4 regions of the Uliginosibacterium flavum genome follow, and region 4 is predicted to be linked to each of the others. Evidence: predicted binding sites of a transcription regulator. Region 4 holds the regulator's gene; each other region holds the start of a gene.

Region 1 (3,605 bases), on a different contig from region 4:
GACGTTCGGCCCGGCCTGCATGTTGTTGGTGGTGCTGGTCCAGTAGCATTTGATCACGCCATCCTTCAGCGCGCGGCTCTGCGCCACGGCGTGCAGACCCACCTTGTCGGGGATCGTGCCTTCGGGCACCTGCCAGATTTCTTCGGCGTGTTTGCGGTGTTCCGGGTTGGTCACCACCATGTCGGCGGGCAGGCGGTGGGCAAAGGTGCCCACTTCCCGCGCCGTGCCGCAGGCCGACGGTTGGCCGGTCAGCGAGAACGGTCCGCAGCCGGGCGTGGCGATCTTGCCGGTGAGCAGGTGCACGTTGTAGATCATGTTGTTCGCCCAGGTGCCACGGGTATGCTGGTTGAAGCCCATGGTCCAGAACGAGACGATCTTCATCTTTGGATCGGCATACATGTCGCCCAGCTTCTTGAGCTTGTCGACCGGCACGCCGGAGAGTTTGGAAACTTTCTCGGCGGTGTATTCAGAGACGAACTTGGCGAACGCTTCGTAGGTATAGGGTTTGGAGTCACTTGGGTTGTTTTTCGGTTTGCCATCCGCGCCGGGGTAGCCATTGAACTTGGCATCCTTTTCCAGCGCATGGCCGGGACGCAGGCCGAAGCCGATGTCGGTCTCGCCGAGTTTGAAATTCACATGTTTGGCGATGAAATCCTTGTCTACCTTGCCTGCGCTGATGATGTGGTGGCAGATGTAGTTCAGGATTGCCAGATCGGTCTGTGGCGTGAACACGATGCCCAGATCGGCCAGATCGAAACTGCGGTGTTCGAAGGTGGATAGCACCGCCACGCGGCTGTTCTCATGCGAGAGGCGACGATCCGTGATACGGCTCCACAGGATCGGGTGCATCTCGGCCATGTTCGAGCCCCACAGCACGAAGGCGTCGGCCTGCTCGATGTCGTCGTAACAGCCCATCGGCTCGTCCATGCCGAAGGTGCGCATGAAGCCGGTGACCGCGCTGGCCATGCAGTGGCGCGCATTCGGATCGATGTTGTTGGTGCGAAAGCCGGCTTTCATCAGTTTGGATGCGGCGTAGCCTTCGAAGATGGTCCACTGGCCGGACCCGAACATCGCGACCGAGCCCGGGCCTTTCTCCTTCAGCGCCGCTTTCCATTTCTCGGCCATGATGTCGAATGCCTTGTCCCAGCTGATTGGCGTGAACTCGCCATCCTTGGCGTACTGGCCGTTCTTCATGCGCAGCAGCGGTTGGGTCAGGCGATCCGCGCCGTACATGATCTTGGACAGGAAGTAGCCCTTGATGCAATTCAGGCCGCGATTGACCGGCGCATCTGGGTCGCCCTGTGTCGCCACCACGCGCCCATTCTGCACGCCGACCAGTACCGAGCAGCCCGTGCCGCAGAAACGGCAAGGCGCCTTGTCCCAGCGCACCTCACTGGATGACTTGTCGCCAGTGGCCGCCGTAGCCGCTTGCACCAGCGGAGCGCCCATGGCGGTGGCCGTTGCGGCGGCCAGAGCCTGGGTCTTGATGAAATCGCGTCGGCTCATGGAGCCCCCGATCCGGCTCTCAGCCGGATGGCCCCCCGAGGGGGCCAAGCCAATCTTGGAGCGGTCCGGCGATTGTCTTGTGCTCATGCTCGAATCTCCTCACGTTTTGAACGGGAAAATGCGGCGGCCAGCTCGGCCGGCGTCACGTCCTCGTCGGTGTACTCATAAGCCAGGGTGGTGCCCAGAACCTCGGGCGCATTGGAGACCGCCAGAATCGAATCGCTGACGGCATAGCCTTCGCCGTCTTCGATCATGACGACGAGGCGGGTACCGTCCGGCGTCGTGCCATGCAGGCTCACGCCGGGAATCATCGCCAGCTGTGTGGCGACCGATTCCGCTTGTTCAGGGCGGATTCGCGTCAGCAAACTCACTATCTTCATGTCCTTCTCCCAAGCCGGATCAGTCTGCGCAGACTAGTCTTTTGCACCACATTGAGGCGTTGATTCACCCCTATGGGAAGTGCGCCACACTGGTGCAATCAGGGCTATTGAATGTCGCCAGGCACTCAGCTCTCCTTGATTCGTATCAAGAGGCGCGGAAGGCCAGGACTGGCGCGGGTTTGCGGGGGTCAGAGGAAACCCTGATGAGGCATTCTCAAGCGCGCAGGCGTGGCGCGATATTGGTGCCGTGGGCTTTGTGCGATGACATGCTCGAAGAGCCGCCCCCAGCCTGCCTGAGCGCGATGCATGCCTGTAGATTGAGGCGGGGGGGGCGGGTCTACAGGTAGGTGAGGCTGAGTTGCAGGCTAGCCTTGGATCTCGTTATCCGCGCCGTCGCCACCAGAGCGCGCCGGCAAGCCCCGTGAGCAGCGTGCCGGCGGCCAGCGCGGGCAGGCGGTAGTCGACGTGGCCGGACTCCGGCAGCGTCGACAGCAGGCGCACGCTGCCGCCGGATTTTTCCAGCAGCCAGACGATGAAGCGCGCATCGCTGAGCAGCATGCCACCACCACCCTGACCGAAGCCGTAGTTGAGGGCGCGCCCGCTATTCAGCGGCGTGGCAAAAGTGCAGATGCCGGTGAGGACATGGTAGCCATTGATCAGGGTGAAGGCCGGCGCACCTGAGTCGCCTCCGCTGACCATGGATTCACGGGCATTCCCCAGTGTTGGTCCGCCCATCGCGCCGTCGCCATCCGGACCGTCGAAGTCGTAAAGAAAGAAACTGCTGCTGCGGCCGCTGGCGTCGACGCTGGGTCTCAGCGTGTCGAGCATGTTCTCGCCCACGCGTTTGATGTTTGCATCGCCGCCACTGGTGTTGCCGAGATCGCCGGTGCCTGATGCGCCGTAGCCCACCAGCGTCAGCAAGGTCTGGCCGGGCACGGGTGGCAGATCGTTGATTGGATAGAGCGGCACGCCTTCGGGTAGATCGTCGCTCAAGGTGAGCAGCGCCAGGTCGTCATACGGGAAGGCGTAGCCGGGGAAGACTTCGACTTGCGTCACAACAAGCGCCTGCCCCTGATTGCCGCTGATGTTCAGCACGAGGCTGATACCGGCGCCATCGCCGTTCTTGCCGCCGGCCACGTGTGCGGCGGTGAGGATGTGGCGCGGCGCTACCGCGACAGCGCTGTACACGCCATTGCCGACACGCAAGGCAACGACGCCAGCCCAGGCCGACTCAGGGCTGTTGGCGTCGATTCGCGCTTGCGGCGAATCCGGCGCCGTACCGGCCATCATCGCCAGACAGGGCAGGGCCACGGTGGCCCAGGCGATCAGTGCGCATGCGCGGAAAATCGGGCGCATCAGGGCTTGCTCTGAGGGCCCGAGGCGGTCGCCTTGGCCGCTTTGGCGGCCTGTTTTTCCGCGTGCTCGCGCTGGCGTCGCGCGTAGCGTTCCTTGTCTTCAATGGCTTTCTGGGCGCGTTCTGCCGCGGCCTTGGCGCCTGCCTGTTTTCTTTGCTCGGCTTCGCTGATGCGCTGAGTCCGAGCCTGATCGGCTTTGGCCTGGGCTGATGGCGGGACTGCCGCGCTGGGCGCTGTTTTTATAGCAGGCATGCCGGAGAGTGGCTTGGCGCTTGGCTGCGGAGCCTGCTTGGCTGAAGACTGGCTGGCTGCGGGCATTGGCGAGGTGCTCGGTGCGGGCGCTTGTTTTGCGGCGTTTTCGATT
Region 2 (3,605 bases), on a different contig from region 4:
CAAGCCATCGCCTTCGCCGCGACCGACCGCGTCCTGAGCACGCGCGACAGCGCCACCGTGGCCGCGCGTTTCCCGCAGTCCGTCGCGGCTTCGGGCAATGTCGTGTTGCGTGCTGACGGACTCGCGCCGACCCGTGTCTCCGGCAAGCGAGTTGCCGCGCTGTTCTCCGGCGGCCCGGCCGCGGGCGGGCATAACGTGCTGTGCGGCATCAAGAAACTGCTCGGCGCCGACAACACCCTGTTCGGCGTCAAGGGCGGCCCCAAGGGTCTGCTCCAGGGCAAGCTCTTCGAGATCACCGATGCCGATGCGGCCAGCATCCTGAATACTGGCGGTTTCGACTTCCTCGGCACCGACCGCACCAAGATCAAGACGGCCGAGCAGTTCGAGCAGGTCAAGCAGACCTGTATCACCCATAACCTGGACGCCATCGTCATTATCGGCGGCGACGACTCCAACACCAACGCCGCACTCCTGGCTGAGTTCCTCTACACTGGCATCAAGGCCGACGGCTCCGGCGTGCAGGTGCTGGGCGCGCCCAAGACCATCGACGGCGACCTGCAAGTGCCGGGTCTGCTGCCGATTTCCTTTGGCTTCGACACCGCCACCCGCATCTACGCCGAGCTGGCTGGCAACATCCTGCAGGACACGCGCTCCTCGGTGAAATACTGGCACTTCATCAAGTTGATGGGACGCTCCGCCTCGCACGTCACGCTCGAAGTCGCGCTGCAGACCAAGCCGGCCGTGACTCTGATTTCCGAAGAAGTCGCCGCGAAGAAAATGTCGCTCGGCGCCATCGTCGAACAGATCGCCAATGCCGTCGTTGATCGCTACAAGAACAAGGGCCTCAAGCACGGCGTCGTGCTGGTGCCCGAAGGCCTGATCGAATTTATCCCCGAGATCAACGCCCTGCTCGCCGAGCTCAATGATGTCGTCGCGCACCACGCCGAGGCCTTCACGGCATTGCCCGCAGAGGCGCGCCCCGCCTTCGTCTCCAGCCACCTCGCCGCCGCCAATGCAACGCTGTTCGGCTCGCTACCGGCCTACATCGTCAACATGCTGCTGGCCGAACGCGACTCGCACGGCAATCTGCAAGTCTCGCTGATCCCCACAGAGCAACTGCTCAGCGACATGGTGCGCGCCCGCCTGGTCGCCACCGCGCCGGACGTGCCCTTCAGCACCCACCACCATTTCTTCGGCTACGAAGGCCGCTGCGGCGCCCCGACCCTGTTCGATGCCGCCTACACCTGGAACCTCGGCCTCACCGTCGGCGCCCTGATCCTCGCCGGCAAGACCGGCTACATGGCCAGCGTCTCCGGCCTGACATCGGGCGGCGAGCCGCTGGCGATTCCGCTGACCGGCCTCTTCAACGTCGAGCGCCGTCACGGGCAGGATGAATACGTCATCGAAAAGGCGCTGGTGCGCACCGAGGCAGCGGCCATGCAGTTCTTCGTCTCGCGCCGCGCCGCCTGGGCTGCCGACGACTGCTTCGCCTCACCCGGCCCGCGCCAGTTGTGGGGCCCCGCCGCGCGCCAGATGCCGATGACTGTGGCCCTGAACGAAGGCGCGGACTCGCTGCTGTTCAAGATCGGCGAGTAAGCCGTTCTCGTCGCGTGCAAAAGGCCCATCCCGTCCGGATGGGCCATTTTTTTGGGCCCTGCCTGAAGAGCCGCACCCAGTAAGCCTCTCCAGTCATGCATCTCGCACAGCGCCGTCCTGCGCGGCTCTTCGGGCAGGCTTGCTGCAGCCGCAATCCCCGTGCGATTTGCACAATGCCGCGTCGCACCAACCCGGTGCCTTGACCTGTGGCAAGTCCGTACGGCTGCGCATGCCTAGAATCTTCGGCACCGATCAAACGATGGTGCTGCAATGGCAAAGATTCTCTCCGAGCGCATGCTCCTGTCCGGTGACGAAGCCGTCGCCCTTGCCGCCCTGAATGCGGGCGTTCTGCTCGGCACCGGTTACCCCGGCACGCCGTCCACTGAAATCCTCGAAGCCTTCGGCCAGCTAGGCGGCAAAGCGCAGTGGGCGCCAAACGAGAAAGTGGCGCTGGAAGTCGGCCTCGGTGCGGCCTTCGCGGGCGCACGGGCCCTGGTGACGATGAAGCACGTGGGCGTGAATGTGGCTGCCGACGTGCTGTTCACGGCGGCCTACACCGGCGTCACTGGTGGTCTGCTGCTGATCTCGGCCGATGATCCCGGCATGGCCTCCAGCCAGAACGAGCAGGACAACCGCAACTACGCGCGCGCCGCGGGCGTGATCATGCTGGAGCCAGCCGATTCGCAGCAGGCCTATGACTTCACCGGGGCGGGTTTCGCGATCTCCGAGCAATTCGGTCTGCCGGTGATCCTGCGCATGACCACTCGCGTGTGCCATTCCAAGAGCATCGTCGTGCCGCATCCGCTGGTACGCGGCGCGGCGCCGACCTTCAAGCGCGACATCCCGGCGCGCGTGATGATTCCGGCTCACGCCCGCCCGGCGCATCGCCGCCTGCGCGACAAGCTGGCGCGTGCCGCCGTGTTTGCCGAAAGCTGCGCGCAAACCCTCGTCGAGCCGCGTGGCAAGGCGCTGGGCATCATCACCTCGGGCATCACCGCGATGCACGCGCGCGATGCCGCGCCGGATGCGAGCATCCTGCAGCTGGGCCTGTCCTACCCACTGCCGATCAACGCGATCCGGGATTTCGTGGCTTCGGTCGAGCGCTGTCTGGTGATCGAGGAAGGAGATCCGATCCTCGTCACTGAACTGCTCGCCGCCGGCCTGAAAATCGAGGGCAAGTCCGAGCGCTTCCGCTTTGGCGAACTCAACGTGGACCGTGTACGCCGCATCATTGCAGGCGATGAATCCGAGGAAGCCAAAGCGCCACCGGGCAAGCCGCCGATGCTGTGCGAAGGCTGCTCGCATCGTCCGGTGTTCGAAACCCTGCGCGACATGAATTGCATCGTTGCCGGCGATATCGGCTGTTACACGCTGGGGGTTTTGCCGCCCTTCTCGGCGATGGACACTTGCGTGTGCATGGGCGCCAGCATCACCGTCGGCCTCGGCCTGCGCCATGTGCTGCCGTTCGAAGAGGCGAAGCGTGTCGTCAGCGTGATCGGTGATTCCACCTTCGTGCACAGCGGCCTCACCGGACTGGCCGAGATGGTCTACAACCCGCCAGCCACCGGCCACGTGCTGCTGATTCTGGACAATGGCACTACCGCCATGACCGGCCAGCAGGAACATGCCGGCACCGGTCGTGACTTGATGCACGGCGCTAGCCACAAGATCAACTTCGAGGAAGTCTGTCGCGCCATGGGCCTCAAGCAGGTCGTGACGGTCGATCCGATGGCCGGCGACGGCTCGCTGGAAGCGGCGATCACCACCGCCCTGGCGAGTGGCGAACTGGCCGTGATCGTGGCACGCCGCCCGTGCATTCTGGCCGCGCCGAAAATCCGCCAGTACGACAAGGCGGCCGCCGAAAAACTGCTGGCCCGCAATGCCGCGTGCAGCGCGGCCGTGGTCGACTGAGGACAAAACGATGAGCGAACAGAAAGTAGTGAACGTGGTGGTCGCCGGTCTGGGCGGGCAGGGCGTGGTGAAAGCCTCCGACATCCTCGCCGACGTGG
Region 3 (3,605 bases), on a different contig from region 4:
TGAGCAGATTGACCGCGCCCATGTCATTGGCTTCGACGAGGAACTCACCGTTTGCGCAGATCCGGCGCAGCGCCTTCAGCTCGCTTTCGGATTCCAGCAGCGCCTGACAGGACAGCACGACCTCCTTGCCGGCGGACGTAAGCTCGCGCGCCAGTCCCTGCCAGTCATCCAGACGCATCTGCTGGCGCCGGCTGCACACCATCTCGCCGAGGTGAATGGTATCGACGGGCCAGTCGGCGGCTTGCGCGTAGAAGGCCAGTACCGTTTCGCGGGGCCAGAAGTAGAGCAGGGGGCCAAGGGAGAGTTTCATGGGGCGGTGAGGAGTAAGGAGTGAGGAGTGAGGTGTTTGTAGAGCCGCGCGCAGCTTGGTTCTTCGGATTGCCCTGCTCGGAGAAGTCCGTTCTATAAGGCTTTGCGATGAGGGCTTTGAATTTGTCGGGTAAAAATGCCGAAAATGGCTGAGGGCGCGTAGCGAGCGGACGGCAGGCAAGGCGGCGAGCGCAGACAGTGCTTTTGCACGGCGAGCGAGCCAACGCAGCCTGCCGTTCGCGCAGTAGCGCCGTCAGCCATTTTTACTTCCACGGCCGCAGATACGCACCCAGCGTCACATGCTGTCCTTCCGAAACCTTGCCCAGCGCCGCATCCCAGGCCGGTTTCGACGCAAAACGCGCCGGATCGGCGAAAGCCGCGTCGATGGCTGCACGCAGGGTGCGTGTCACTTCCGCCACATAGGCCGGGCTGCGCTGGCGGCCCTCCACCTTGATCGCGGCCACGCCGATGCGCAGCAGGTCGGGCAGGGCGCTGACGATGTTCAGGCTGGTCGGCTCTTCCAGCGCGTAATAGGTTTCGTCATTGACCTCGAAACGCCCCTTGCACAGGGTCGGGTAGCCGGCCGGCTCATCCGGTGCGTACTGGTCGATCAGGATGCCGGACAGGCGCGCTTCGGTGCCTTTGGGCGTTTCCACCCAGCGCACCGCTTTGGCGGGCGAACACACGCCAGCCGTATTCGGCGATTCGCCCGTAGCATAGCTGGAGAGCAGGCAGCGACCTTCGACCATCACGCACAGACTGCCAAAACCGAAGACTTCGATCTCCACGTCGGTATGGCCGATCACGTGTTCTACCTGTGCCAAGGTCAGCACGCGCGGCAGCACGGCGCGCGAGATGCCGAACAGGTCGCGATACAGATTGATCGCCTCGTAATTGGTCGCCGAGCCTTGCACCGAAAGGTGGCGGCGCAAGTCAGGATGGGTCTTGCTGGCGTAATCGAGCAGGCCCGGATCGGCCAGAATCACCGCATTCACACCCAGATCGGCGGCGCTATTCACGGCCTGACGCCAGCGTGCCTCCTCGCCGGGTTGGGCATAGGTGTTGATCGCCATCAGTACCTGACGGCCGCGACTTTGCGCGTAGCGTATGCCCTCGCGGGCAGTGTTTTGGTCGAAATTCAGGCCGGCGAAATTGCGCGCATTGGTCGCATCTTTCAGCCCCAGATAGACCGTATCGGCGCCGTTATCGACGGCCGCTTTCAAGGCAGGCAGGCTGCCGGCGGGGCATACCAGCTCGGGTTTGCGCATGATGACTCTTTGCTGAAAACAGGTGTCCAGCTTAGTCAGGGCGGCGTGCGCGAACCTTGCCTTGGGTCAAGCCGGGATAAGTGGAGCCTATATTCTTGCTGGCGAGGCTAAAGCTTGCCCGACAAATGCCGTAAAATCGCCGACACTCTCCGAAAAGCGCACTCCCGCAGGCTTTCCGGTTTTCAGCAGGGGATAAAAATGGCCAAGGGCGATACCTTCCAGCTCAAGTTTCACGACTACACCGACCCCAGTACCGGCGTGCGCGTCACCCGACTGACGCCCACGGACGTGACTTGTCACCGTAACTACTTCTATCAGAAGTGTTTTACCAATGACGGCAAGAAGCTCATGTTCGGCGGCTGGTTTGACAATAACTGGAACAACTTCCTGCTCGATCTGGACACTCAGGTCGCCACCCAGATCACCGAAGGCGCGGGCAACAACACCTTTGGCTGCTTCCTGTCGCCGGACGACAAGACTTTCTATTACCGCCTGGGCACCAAGGAAATGCGCAAGGTCGATCTGGCCACGCTCAAGGAAGAAACCTATTACACCGTGCCGGATGGCTGGAAAGGCTACGGCACTTGGGGCTCCAACACTGACTGCACCAAGCTTGCCGGCATTGAAGTCATCGAAGACGACCTGCTGCCGCTGACCACCTGGGAGCAGTTCGCGGAACAATTTCACATGAAGCCGCGTTGCCGCCTGATCATTGTCGATATTGAAAAGGGCTCCAGCGAAGTCCTGCTCGACGAAAAGCGCTGGATGGGTCACCCCATCTATCGCCCGGGCGACGACAACACCGTGGCTTTCTGTCACGAAGGTCCGCACGATCTGATCGATTCGCGCATGTGGATGATCAACGAAGACGGTACGAATGCCCGCAAGGTCAAGCAACAGGAAGAGGGCGAATCCTGCACACACGAATTCTGGGTGCCGGACGGCTCCAAGATGATGTACGTGTCTTACAAAAAAGGCAGCTCGGATCGCTGGATCTGTGTGGCCGATCCGGTTACGCTGGAAAACGAAGCCGTGCTGACCATGCCGCCGTGCTCGCATCTGTATAGCAATCACGACGGCTCCCTGGCGGTTGGCGATGGCTGTGATACCCCGGCGGATGTCCAGGATACGGCTGCACATACCCACGAAAATGATCCCTTCCTGTACCTCTTCGATCTGAAGAACAAGACCACCAAGAAGATCTGCGAACATAACTCCTCGTGGAAGGTGTATCGCAATGATCGTCAGGTCACGCACCCACACCCCGGCTTCACGCCGGATGGCAAGCGCGTGTTGTTTTCGTCCGATTTTGAGGGCGAGCCGGCGGTCTATCTGGCCGATCTGCCAACTTGAGCAAGCTGTGTGGTTCCAAGCAAAACGGGCCTGTGGGCCCGTTTTGTTTTTATGCCTCCGGTGCGAGGTGGTCTGTGTTGCATCCTCACAACAGTTTGACTCCCGAATGTGTGGAAAGGCTGCTTTAAGCTTGCCCTGAGCAGCCTCGCTTGCCAGAATCGCATCAACTTCTCGAATCGCGAGAGGTGGGATGGGAGAGTAAGGCAGCAGCTGCCATGCCCCCGATCTTCAACTGTGAGGAGAATTATTCATGCAGAAGAAACTTATTGCTCTGGCTGTTGCTGGTCTGATGTCTGGCGCCGCTTTCGCACAAACTTCCGTCACCGTTGGTGGTAAGTTTGATGCTTGTTATTCGTTCAGCCGCACTCAAGCCAACGACACCGATGGCAACATGATCGGCACCAAGGAATCTGTTGACGGCGGTTGCAACTCGACCAGCCGCATCAGCATCGGCGCCAAGGAAGAAATCGCCAAGGGCTACGACATCCGTGTCGACTTCGATATTCGCTTCGGCAACGTGCATGAAGGCAAAAACGCTGCCACCACTGGCGGCCTGAACAGCAACGATAAGAAGGCCATGGCCTTTACCACGCCGTTCGGCACGCTGCAGTGGGGTGTTGCCAACTTGGCCTCTAACGAGTACAAGCTGGCCGAAAAGCCCTATATGGTGACTCC
Region 4 (3,605 bases):
GGTGTGGGGCCGTATGATATAGTCCAAGCGTTCGTCTTGGAATGTTTCCGGGTGCGCGCACCCCCGATTATCGATGTCACGAGAGTCCGTCCGTATGGTTTTGCGACCCGTTTTTCTGTCAGCCGTTGTTTGTCTGCTGACAGCCTGCTCGTCCAGCATGCTCAGCAATGTCATCAAGCCTTTTCGTATCGATGTGCGCCAAGGTAATGCCGTAACGCAGGAAATGCTGTCACAACTCTCCCCAGGCATGAGCCGGGAGCAGGTGCGCTTCGTGATGGGTTCGCCCCTGCTGGTGGATGTGTTTCATGCAGATCGCTGGGATTACGTTTATCAGTTTTCGACTGGCTATGCCGAGCCGGAGCGTCGCAGCGTCGCAATTTTCTTTATTGCAGACAAGCTTGATCGTATCGAGGGTGATGTAGCCGCGGGGCGCGCTGAAGTTCCGATTGCGCCACGTGTGATCGACATCACTGGTCCGGCCGCCGCCAAGCCCTGATTACCCGGAGCGGCCTCGCGTCGCTCCGCTTCATTCCCAGAGGATTTTCGATGACCGTCAAAGTCGCTATTGCCGGAGCTTCCGGACGTATGGGGCGCATGCTGATTGAAGCCGCCCTGCAAATGCCTGATGTTGTTTTTTCTGCCGCCCTGGATCGTGCCGACAGCCCGTTTATTGGACGCGATGCGGGCGAGTTGATGGGTAATGCATGTGGTGTGATGATTGGCAGTGACGTGGAGGCCGCATTGGTTGTGTCTGACTGTCTGATTGATTTCACGCGCCCCGAAGGGACGCTGGAGCATCTGAGCGTGGCGCGGCGTCTCAAGCGTTCCCTGGTTATCGGTACGACAGGTTTTACGGCGGAGCAGAAGGCTTTGATCGGCGAGGCTGCGCGTGAGATTCCCGTGATGTTTGCGTCGAACATGTCGGTCGGCGTGAATGCGGTGTTCAAGGTTCTGGATCTGGCCGCGAAAATTCTGGCGTCGGGTTACGACGTGGAAATTTTCGAAGCGCACCATCGTTTCAAGGTGGATGCGCCCTCGGGTACGGCTCTGAGCATGGGTGAAGTCGTTGCCAAGGCGCTGGATCGCGATCTCAGGGATTGCGCTGTTTATGGCCGTGAAGGCGTAACAGGAGAGCGCAAGCCGGAAACCATCGGATTTGCGACAGTACGTGGCGGCGACGTGATTGGTGATCACACGGTGATGTTCTGTGGCTTGGGCGAGCGCGTCGAAATCTCGCACAAAGCCAGCAGCCGCATGCCCTACGCGACGGGCGCCTTGCGCGCGGCAGCCTTTCTGCAGGGTAAGGCCAGCGGGCTTTACGACATGCAGGATGTGCTGGGTTTGCGGTAAGCGGGTCTGTTATCGCCAAAACAAAAGAGACGCCGTGGCGTCTCTTTTGTTTTGGGACGCGGTAGTTCCGATCAGGAGGGGGTGTGGTTGAGCAAGGCCTTGAGGCCATCCGCATTCAGAATGCGGATGTATTTCTGCTGAACGCCGATCAGGCCTTCGTCGTGGAATTTCGAGAAAGCGCGGCTGACCGTTTCCAGCTTCAGACCGAGGTAGGAGCCGATTTCTTCACGGGTCATGCGCAAGTGGAATTCGGAGGCGGAATAGCCACGCACCCGCATGCGCTGCGATAAGTTGAGCAGGAAGGCGGCGATCCGCTCTTCTGCACGCATCGAACCGAGCAAGATCATCAGGCTCTGGTCACGCACGATTTCGCGGCTCATGAACTTGTGGAATTGCTGCTGCAGGGATTTGATGTGGCGCGACAGCTCTTCGAGTTGATCGTAAGGCATCAGGCAGACCTCGCTGTCTTCCAGCGCGGTTGCGTTGCAGACGTGACGATCCGTGCTGATGCCATCCATGCCAAGGATTTCACCTGCCATCTGAAATCCGGTTACTTGTTCAAGGCCTTCCTCGGTGAGGATATCGGTCTTGAAAAAGCCGGTTCGAATGGCGTAAATGGCATCAAACGAATCGCCAGCACGGTAAAGTTGTTGGCCGCGCTTGAGCTTGCGCTTGGTGACCATGTCATCGAGTTTGTACAGATCTTCATCATCAAGACCGACGGCGAGACACAGCTCGCGAAGATTGCACTCAGAACAGGCAACGCGCATATTGTTTGAAGTCAGGGGAATGGTAACTTTTTGGTCCACGGATTAGAGTTTACCTTGCGAATTGATCAACATCAACGTATTTGCTTACTATCTCTGCGATTGTCTTCAACCACTTGAAAAGAACATGAATCGTGAAACAAACGATCAGCTTTGACCCCGACCTGATTCGGCGTTTTGATGTGCCAGGCCCGCGCTACACGTCCTATCCGACAGCTGATCGGTTTTCCGACAATTTTGATGCGGCAAGCTTGCAGCAACACCTGCAGCGAATTGATCCTGCCAGCGGGCTGTCACTGTATTTTCACATCCCCTTCTGCAACACGATCTGCTACTACTGCGCTTGCAACAAGGTGATAAGCAAGGATCGCTCCTTGTCGGCGAAGTACGTCGACTATCTGGCGCGTGAGATGGCGATGCAAGCCGCATTGTTGCCGGAGCCGCGCAATGTGCAGCAGATACACTGGGGCGGCGGCACCCCCACTTTCCTGCAGCCCGATGAAATCCGGCGCCTGATGGCAAGTATTCGTGAGCACTTCATCTTGCAGGCGGATGGCGAGTATTCAATCGAGGTCGATCCGCGCAAGGTCACGCCGGAAATTGTGGCATTGCTCGCAAGCGAGGGCTTTAACCGCATGAGCCTCGGGGTGCAGGATTTTGATCCCAATGTGCAACAGGCGGTCAATCGCATCCAGTCGGTCGAGGAAACGCGCGTGGTGCTGGATGCTGCGCGTCAATACGGCTTCAAATCGATCAGTGTTGACCTGATTTATGGTCTGCCGCACCAGAGCGTCGAGAGCTTCGGTAAGACGCTGGACACGGTGCTGGCCATGCAGCCGGATCGCCTGGCTCTGTATAACTACGCCCATTTGCCGACTCGTTTCATGCCGCAGCGACGCATCGAGGCGGCTGATCTGCCTTCGCCGGATGCAAAGTTGCAGATTCTGTCTCTGGCCATCGCCAAGCTGGCCGATGCGGGCTATGTATTCATCGGCATGGATCACTTTGCACGGCCGGATGACGAGTTGGCTGTCGCCCAGCGCCAAGGCCGCTTGCAGCGCAATTTTCAGGGTTATTCCACCCACGCCGAATGTGATCTGCTGGCCTTTGGCGTATCTTCAATCGGCAAGGCGGGTGGCGCTTTCAGTCAGAATCAGCGTGATCTGGAGGCGTATTACGCGGCCATCGATCAGGGCGCTTTTCCGCTCATGCGTGGCTGGACCTTGAGCGAAGACGATATCCTGCGAAACGCCATCATTCAGGCCTTGATGTGTGATTTTGCGCTGGATTTTACGGCTGTCGAGGCGAGGTTCCCTATTCGTTTTTCCGAGTATTTCGCCTCTGAACTGGATGCACTGCAGGGTTTGGAAGCGGCTGGCTTGCTTGAGTTGAGCGAGCAGGGACTGAGCGTTACCGAGGCGGGGCGCATGCTTGTGCGCATCATTGCGATGGTCTTTGATGCCTATTTGCACACGGATCAGCAGCAGC

The links. Region 4 encodes FNR, which switches genes on or off when oxygen is low (the NO sensors DNR and NnrR bind a similar motif). Its sites were predicted from a motif close to TTGANCTAGNTCAA; they were not measured.
Region 1: a site for FNR is predicted at 2,022-2,035, ahead of ABXR19_RS03875 (chaperone NapD). Genes of this name have one in related genera too.
Region 2: a site for FNR is predicted at 1,796-1,809, ahead of ABXR19_RS04865 (thiamine pyrophosphate-dependent enzyme). Genes of this name have one in related genera too.
Region 3: a site for FNR is predicted at 1,634-1,647, ahead of ubiU (ubiquinone anaerobic biosynthesis protein UbiU). Genes of this name have one in related genera too.

Annotation. Positions count from the first base shown of each region.
Region 1 is NZ_JBEWZI010000003.1:118,992-122,596, reverse strand. Features, by position in the region: gene napA (nitrate reductase catalytic subunit NapA) at 1-1,506, opposite strand, end outside; gene ABXR19_RS03875 (chaperone NapD) at 1,590-1,886, opposite strand; gene ABXR19_RS03870 (trypsin-like peptidase domain-containing protein) at 2,268-3,242, opposite strand; gene ABXR19_RS03865 (hypothetical protein) at 3,242-3,605, opposite strand, start outside.
Region 2 is NZ_JBEWZI010000003.1:334,890-338,494, reverse strand. Features, by position in the region: gene ABXR19_RS04870 (diphosphate--fructose-6-phosphate 1-phosphotransferase) at 1-1,596, shown strand, start outside; gene ABXR19_RS04865 (thiamine pyrophosphate-dependent enzyme) at 1,867-3,507, shown strand; gene ABXR19_RS04860 (2-oxoacid:acceptor oxidoreductase family protein) at 3,518-3,605, shown strand, end outside.
Region 3 is NZ_JBEWZI010000010.1:67,353-70,957, forward strand. Features, by position in the region: gene ubiV (ubiquinone anaerobic biosynthesis protein UbiV) at 1-310, opposite strand, end outside; gene ubiU (ubiquinone anaerobic biosynthesis protein UbiU) at 573-1,577, opposite strand; gene ABXR19_RS10845 (oligogalacturonate lyase family protein) at 1,776-2,930, shown strand; gene ABXR19_RS10850 (porin) at 3,181-3,605, shown strand, end outside.
Region 4 is NZ_JBEWZI010000019.1:33,428-37,032, reverse strand. Features, by position in the region: gene ABXR19_RS15630 (outer membrane protein assembly factor BamE) at 158-496, shown strand; gene dapB (4-hydroxy-tetrahydrodipicolinate reductase) at 547-1,350, shown strand; gene fnr (fumarate/nitrate reduction transcriptional regulator Fnr) at 1,422-2,159, opposite strand; gene hemN (oxygen-independent coproporphyrinogen III oxidase) at 2,252-3,605, shown strand, end outside.